DNA from 2 places in the Micromonospora sp. NPDC003944 genome. Region 2 is predicted to be linked to the other one. Evidence: predicted binding sites of a transcription regulator. Region 2 holds the regulator's gene; the other holds the start of a gene.
What was found. The regulator HspR, encoded in region 2, represses chaperone genes until heat shock. The targets are predictions, from matches to a motif close to TTGAGTNNNNNNNACTCAA.
Positions count from the first base shown of each region.

Region 1 (3,829 bases), on a different contig from region 2:
TTCTCGTCCTCGGTGTACCCGTCCAGGGTGACCAGCTCCATCCGGTCCAGCAGCGGGCCGGGGATGGACTCCACCACGTTCGCGGTGGCCAGGAAGAGCACGTCGGACAGGTCGAGGTCGACCTCCAGGTAGTGGTCCCGGAAGGTGTGGTTCTGGGCCGGGTCGAGCACCTCCAGCAGGGCGGCGGCCGGGTCACCGGCGTAACCGGCGGCCAGCTTGTCCACCTCGTCGAGGAGCACGACCGGGTTCATCGAACCGGCCTCGCGCAGCGCGCGGACGATCCGACCGGGCAGCGCGCCGACGTAGGTGCGCCGGTGCCCACGGATCTCCGCCTCGTCACGGACACCACCGAGGGAGACCCGGACGAAGTTGCGCCCGAGCGCCCGCGCCACCGACTCGCCGAGGCTGGTCTTGCCGACCCCGGGAGGGCCGGCGAGGGCGAGCACGGCGCCGGAGCCGCGACCGCCGACCACGCCGAGGTTGCGCTCGGCCCGCCGGTTGCGCACGGCCAGGTACTCCAGGATGCGGTCCTTCACGTCGGCCAGGCCGGCGTGGTCGGCGTCGAGCACCGCCCGCGCCGCGGCCAGGTCGGTGTTGTCCTCGGTACGCGTGCCCCACGGCATCTCGAGCACGGTGTCCAGCCAGGTACGGATCCAGCCCGCCTCCGGGGAGGCGTCGCTGGCCCCCTCCAGCTTGCCGACCTCGCGCATGGCCGCCTCGCGGACCTTCTCCGGCAGGTCGGCGGACTCGACGCGGGAGCGGTAGTCGGCGGAGCCGTCCGGCTCGTCCTCGCCCAGCTCCTTGCGGATCGCGGCGAGCTGCTGACGCAGCAGGAACTCGCGCTGGGACTTCTCCAGCCCCTCCCGGACGTCACTGTTGATCTGCTCGGTGACCTCCTGCTCGGCCAGGTAGTCCTTCACCCAGCCGACGAGCAGCTCCAGCCGTGCGGTGACGTCCGGCGCGGCGAGCAGCTCGGTCTTCTGCTCCAGCGTCAGCCAGGGCGCGTAACCGGCCGAGTCGGCCAGCTCGGAGAGGTCGGTCATCCGCTCCACCGCGTCGATGACCTGCCAGGCGCCGCGCTGCTGGAGCACGGAGGTCACCAGGGCGCGGTACTCGCGGGCCAGTTCACGGGCCCGACCGGCGTGGGCGGGTTCGTCGAGTTCGGTCGCCTCGACCCAGAGGGCGGCGCCGGGGCCGGGCACGCCGGAGCCGATCCGGGCCCGGGACAGGCCACGGATGACGGCGGCGGGCTCACCCTCGGGCAGCCGGCCGACCTTCTCGATGGTGGCCACCACGCCCACCGGTCCGTACTCGCCGTCGATGCGCGGTACGGCAAGCAGCTTGCGGTCACCTGTCGCCCGTGCCGCGTCGATCGCGGCCTGGGTGGTGGGGTCGAGGGTCACCGGGATGACCATGCCGGGCAGCAGCACGGCGTCGGTCAGGGGAAGTACCGGAAGAGTTGCCATCGAACACCTCGCGTTAGTTGAGCGTGTCTCACTCAAGTAACAAAGCGTTCCCCTTGTTCCAGCCTGTGACCCAGGCCACTTTCCCGGCCCGGTCCGGCGGGTCGCCCGGACCGGCGGGCGACCCGGCAGGCACCTCAGGTGAGCGTGCTCTTCACCGTGTTCACCACCGAACCGGCCACTCCCGGGTTGGTGCCGTAGAGCCGGGGGTCACCCGGGGGCAACACGGGCTCCGGCGCCATCGCCCGTGGGTTGTCGTCGTAGCGGAACTCACCCTTGCCGTCCGGCGACGGCCCGGACGCCCAGCGCCCCTGCGCGGCGTCGGTGCCCGAGGAGAAGCCCAGGTAGGTGTAGCCGTACTCCTCGGTGAACTCGCCCGAGTCCGGGAACGCCTCCGGCACCGGCATCTCCTCCAGCCCGTCCTCCTTGAGCTGCTCGATCGCCGCCAGCCACATGTTCTGGTGCATCGTGTCGCGGGCCAGCAGGAAGCGCAGCATCTGCTTGACGCCCGGGTCGTCGGTCATGTGGAACAGCCGAGCCACCTGGAGCCGCCCCTGCGCCTCGGCGGTGACGTTGAGCTGGAAATCGGCCAACAGGTTGCCGCTGGCGGTGATGAACGCGCCACTCCAGGGCACACCGTTCGAGTCGGCGGGGAGGGCGCCACCACCGCCGTGGATGAAGTGCGCCGGGTTCTCGCCGGCGTAGGTCGCGGCACCCCCGGGATCCTCCGCGATCCCCTCGGTCAGCGACAGCGGCGCGTTGTCCAACAGCCGCGTGATCATCGTGACGATCATCTCGACGTGGCCCATCTCCTCGGTGCCGACATCGAGCAGCAGGTCCTTGTACTTACCGGGTAGCCGGCAGTTCCACCCCTGGAACAGATACTGGTTGGCGACGGTCATCTCGCCCCACTTGCCGCCAAGCACCTCCTGAAGGCGACGGGCGAACGCCGCGTCCGGGCCGTCCGGTTTGGCCTCGAACTGCAGATCCTTGACGTGCCTGAACATCGAACCTCCTCGGTACCCGCAGACAGGTAGCGAGGCGGTTCCCACCCCGGTGACCCGTACGGGCCAACCGGCGTCCCGCGCGGGTCACCGCAGCGGGTGCGCCGTCGGCAGCAGCACCTCCAGCGCCACGCCGCGCGGACGCAGCCGGTGCGCCCGCAACGCTCCCCCGTCCGTCGCGACGAGCTGCCGCGCGATCCACAGGCCCAGGCCGGACATCCCGACGGCCGGCGCCGGACGCCGCAGCGCGACCAGCAGCTCGTCGTCGACCCGGCCCTCGTCGGTGACCAGGATGCTCACGCCAGGGCCGCGCAGGGTGGCGTAGAGCCCGACCTGCCCGTCCGGTGGCCCGTGCCGTAGCGCGTTCTGCACCAGGTTGATCAGCACCTGTCGGGTTCGTCCGGCCGGCACCGGGCAGGAGGCCGCCCGCCGGGTGGCCCGTGCCCGTCGACGACCGACCGGCACCAGCGCGGCGGCCTCCCGCAGGATGCCCGCAAGCGCGACAGCCGGCTCGGGCTGCGGGGTCGGCGTCAGCACGCCGGTGCCGGCGGTCGCGTCGCGCAGCAGGCTCTGCAGGTGGGCGGCCTGGTCGCGGGCCAGGGCACTGATCGCCCGCCGGTCGGCGCTTGTCAGCTCGCGACGCTCGTCGGCAAGCGCCCGGGTCAGCGACGTGAGGGTGCTGACTGGCGTCCGGAACTCGTGGCACAACACCCGCAGCAGCAGCTCCGGGTCGGCCTCCGTCGTTCGTCTCGCGTCGGGTGTCGGCTCGATGGGGTGCAACCCTCGCAGCAGGTCCCGCAAACCGTGCCGTACGCGCATCCACCCGACTCCTCTCGTTCGGTGCCAACCCGCATGATCGGTACCCGCTGGGGAACGGCGCAGACATGCCGGGAGCCTCCACCTTGCGACTCGTCGTCGTGGACGATCACCCCCTCTTCGTCCGCGGCCTGGAGCTGCTGCTCCCGATCACCACCGACGGCCGCGCCGAGGTGGTCGCCTCGACCGGCGACGCCGCCGCGGCGGCGGCGCTGGTCAGCAGCTGCCGCCCCGACCTGGCCCTTGTCGACCTGCACATGCCGCCGCCCGGGGGCATCCGGGCGGTGGCCGCGATCCGACGCACCACCCCCCGGGTACGGGTGGTCGCCATGTCCGGTTCCACCGATCCCGCTCCAGCGGTGGAGGCGCTGCGGGCCGGCGCCGAGGGGTTTCTGCCCAAGACCAGCGAACCGGAGGAGCTGCTGCCCCCGCTGCTGGCAGTTCTCGACGGCTGGGCGGTGCTGCCGGCCGACCTGCTCCGCGCCATGCTGCGACCGGCACGCTTCACGGCCGTCGACCTGGACGGCGAGGAACAGCGGTTGCTGA
Region 1 covers NZ_JBSGIV010000045.1:53,813-57,641, forward strand. Annotated here, with positions in the region: gene lon (endopeptidase La) at 1-1,466, opposite strand, end outside; gene ACWER9_RS21760 (manganese catalase family protein) at 1,601-2,470, opposite strand; gene ACWER9_RS21765 (sensor histidine kinase) at 2,555-3,286, opposite strand; gene ACWER9_RS21770 (response regulator) at 3,385-3,829, shown strand, end outside.
Region 1: lon (endopeptidase La) is a predicted target of HspR. The motif match lies at 1,484-1,502, and genes of this name have one in related genera.

Region 2 (3,829 bases):
CCCAGCGGCGGCAGCCGAGCCCGGTCGTCGACTCATTGCACTGAGGTCCACCTGAAGGCCGCGGCCGCGTGGGTCGCGCCTTCGCGAAGGTAGAAGCGGTGCGCCTCGGTCCGGGCCAAACCGGACTCCAGGAAGACGTAGTCGGCATCATCGGCCACTCCGTCGATGCAGTGGACCCACCCATGCCAACGGTTGCGGAATTGCTCCCCATGGGGACTACCGCAGCACCCGGCGGCGGGTTACCGTTTCGCCCCAGCAGCCACGGTCCGCAGGCAGCGTTGCCATACGCGGGCGAGAGCGGAAGGTTGGCCGGTGAGCGTGCAGGAGTCGACTTTCCACGGCTTCGCCAACCCCGTCGATCCGACTCCGGCGGAGTTGCGGTCCTGGGCGTACAAGCCTGATTCGGTGCCGTTGGCCTCGATGCCGCCCGACTGGGACCTGCTGGTCTCCGGCGACCGACTGGTGTTGACGCTCTTCGAGTTGGCGATGGATCCCACCTGTCCGGCCCGGCGATTCGCGCTGCACTGCCTCTACATCTACGCGGCCGACGGCATCCGGACGAACTTCCGCGCCCACCCGAAGCGTCGCTTCCGCAAGCTCGTCGAACAGGCCGAGCGGGACGGCGACGAGCTGATGAAGGTCTGGGCGCACAACGGCCGGGTGCTGCTGGCCCGACCGGACCTCTTCGTCTACCGGGACTGGTGCGAGGGCGGCCTGGTGCGCGAAAACCGCCGCCTCGGCTGAACCGGATCGCTCCGTTCACTTCGCCGATCTTGCAGTTTCTGTCCCGACCTATTGCACGAAGCTAGACACTCCGTCATCCCAAACTGCAAGGTCGCGGAACGTCGCGCGGCGAACGAGCCGGGACCCCCCGTGGGTCCCGGCCCGCACGTCGGTCACCGGTCAGGCCTGCTTGCGTTCCGTCTCGGCTCGGCTTCGTTCGCCGGCCTGGTCGCCGTTTTCGGCGAACCGGCCCGCGATGATCCGGTCCCGGTAGGTCCCCTCGGTCACCTTGTCGAACTTCTTGCGGACGGTCTCGGCCAGGCTCTCCAACCGGTCCTCCGTCTGCTGGGCCACCTTCTTCGTCGGCTCCGCCATCGCTCCCCCTCGCCATGCCGGTAGGTCCGGATTAAGCCGATTGGACCCTTATCGACAGGCTAACGGAAACGGCCCGGACCGCGCCGGGAAATCCAGCGCAGTCCGGGCCGACAAGACAGGTTCGAGTGAGCGGCGGGTCAGCGATCGGGCGTACGGCGGGGACGCCACACCACCAGAGCTGTGGACGTGCGGTTGGTCGGCACCAGATCCCGACCCGGGAAGCGGGCCAGCGACTCCAACTCGGCCACCCGGCGGTACGCGGCGTCCAACTCCGCCTCCAACCGGGCCACCCGCTGCTGCGCCTGCTCCAGCAGCCGCTCCAGCCCGATGATCCGCTTGACGCCGGCCAGGTTGATCCCGTCGTCCTGGCTGAGCCGCTGCACCTCGCGCAGCAGCACCACGTCCCGGACGCTGTAGCGACGTCCGCCGCCAGCAGCCCGACCGGGCTGCACAAGCCCCAGGCGGTCGTACTGGCGCAGGGTCTGTGGGTGCATCCCCGCCATCCGCGCCGCAACCGAGATCATCAGCACCTTGGCCTCGTAGGCAGGGTCGCCCGAACCGAGGAACTCGCCCGACATCCCGCTCACCTCCGCGTCCATTCCACCGGACTAACTGACTCGACGCACCCGTGCGTCGAGATGTTCCCGAGCCGCCGGCGGGGTCTGCTCGGCGAACGACTCCAGCGCCGTGCGCGCCTCGTCCGACAGACGGGCCGGCACCACCACGTCCAGCGTGACCAGCAGGTCACCGGCCTGCCCGTCGCGACGAACCACACCCTTGCCCCGGGCCCGCAGCACCCGCCCGCTCGGCGTTCCCGGCGGAACCCGCAGGGTCACCGCGCCGTCGAGCGTGGGCACCCGCAGGTCCGTGCCGAGCACGGCCTCCGCGAAGGTGACCGGCACGGTAAGCGTCAGGTCGTCTCCGGTACGCCCGAACAGCTCGTCCGGCCGGACCTTGACCTGCACGAAGAGGTCTCCGGCCGGGCCGCCACGCTCGCCCGGCTCACCACGCCCGGCCAGCCGGATGCGCTGACCGTCCGCCACACCGGCCGGGAAGCGCACGTTCATGGTGCGGGTCTTGGTGACCCCGCCGCTGCCGTGACACTCGGGGCACTTCTCCTCGACCACGGTGCCCACGCCCTGGCAGTTGCGGCACGGCTCGGAGAAGCTGAACGACCCCTGGTTGCGGGTGGTCACCCCGGCACCGTGACAGACCTGACAGGTACGCGGTTGGGTGCCGGGCTTGGCCCCGTTGCCGTGGCAGGTGTCGCAGACTCCGGGCGCGCGCAGCGTCAGGGGCAGGGTCACCCCGCGTACCGCGTCGCCGAAGTCCAGCGCCACCTCGGTCTCCACGTCCCGACCACGGGCCGGACCGCGTGCGGCCGCCTGCCCACCGGCCTGGCCTCCGGTGAAGATCGAGCTGAACAGGTCCTGGAAGCCGGTGCCACCGAAGCGACGATCGCCGCCTGCGCCGCCGCCGAACATGTCGGAGACGTCGAACGGCACGCCACCCGGCTGACCGCCACCCCGGGCGTTACGTCGGAACGCGCCCGAGCCGAAGAGCGAACGCATCTCGTCGTACTCGCGACGACGGCTGCTGTCCGAGAGCACGTGGTGTGCCTCGGACGCGGCCTTGAACCGCTCCTCGGCCTTCGGGTCGCCCGGGTTGTGGTCCGGGTGCGACTCCCGGGCCACCTTGCGGTAGGCCTTCTTGATGTCATCCGCGGAGGCGGCCTTGTCCACGCCGAGCACGGCGTAGAAGTCCTTCTCGATCCAGTCCTTCGAACTCACCGGTCCACCTCCTTCCGACCCTGGTGGCCCGGCCGTCCCGCCCACCGCTGCTGCGCGGTGGGCGGGACGGCCCGGTCACTGTCTGGCACTATTCCGGTTCCGCGACCGCGACCAGCGCGGGGCGCAACAGCCGCTCACCGAGCTGGTAGCCGCGTCGCATGACCTGTACGCAGGTCGGCTCGCTGACGTCGGCCGAGGTCTGGTGCGCGACGGCCTCGTGCCGGGTCGGGTCGAACGGGTCGCCCTGCTCGCCGAAGGCGTTCAGGCCGAACTTGCCCAGCGCGGTGGTGAGCTGTTCCGCCACCGTGCCGAACGGCCCGACCAGGTCGCCGTGTTCCCGGGCCCGGTCCAGGTCGTCGAGGATCGGCAGCAGCGCGGCAAGCACCGAGCCCGTCGCCTGCTCCTGCACGAGGCTGCGGTCACGGTCGACCCGCTTGCGGTAGTTGGCGTACTCGGCCGACACCCGCTGCAGGTCCCTGGTCCGCTCGTCCAACTCGGCCCGGAGCGCCTCCAGCTCGGCGCCGAGCGAGGTGCCCTTAGCGCCGCCGTCCACCGGCTGCGCCGGGGCGTCCACCACCGGCGGACCGGACGGCTCCGGCCCGTCGGTGGAGTTGACCTCGACCTCGATCTCGTCGACCACAACCTCTGCGTCCTCGACCAGGCCCTCGGCCGGAACGCCGGCCTCCGCGTCGGCGGCCGTCCCCTCCGGCTCGGCGGTGTCGACGAGCTTGCGGTTGTTGCGGATGACGACCCGCTCCCCGTCGCCGGTGGTCGGCTCCGTGGGCGCGGAGCCACCCGGCGTCGACCCGGTGTCGTCCGGGTCGGCGGCTCGTGGCTTCTGCGTCATGCGGCTACCTCATCCCCTTCGCGGTGGACACGTGCCGGAGACCGACGGTCACTTCTTGCCGTCCTCGTCCACGATTTCCGCGTCGACCACGTCG
Region 2 covers NZ_JBSGIV010000007.1:22,032-25,860, forward strand. Annotated here, with positions in the region: gene ACWER9_RS05025 (cation:proton antiporter) at 1-44, shown strand, start outside; gene ACWER9_RS05030 (hypothetical protein) at 313-744, shown strand; gene ACWER9_RS05035 (hypothetical protein) at 904-1,098, opposite strand; gene ACWER9_RS05040 (heat shock protein transcriptional repressor HspR) at 1,236-1,676, opposite strand; gene dnaJ (molecular chaperone DnaJ) at 1,707-2,888, opposite strand; gene grpE (nucleotide exchange factor GrpE) at 2,977-3,735, opposite strand; gene dnaK (molecular chaperone DnaK) at 3,784-3,829, opposite strand, start outside.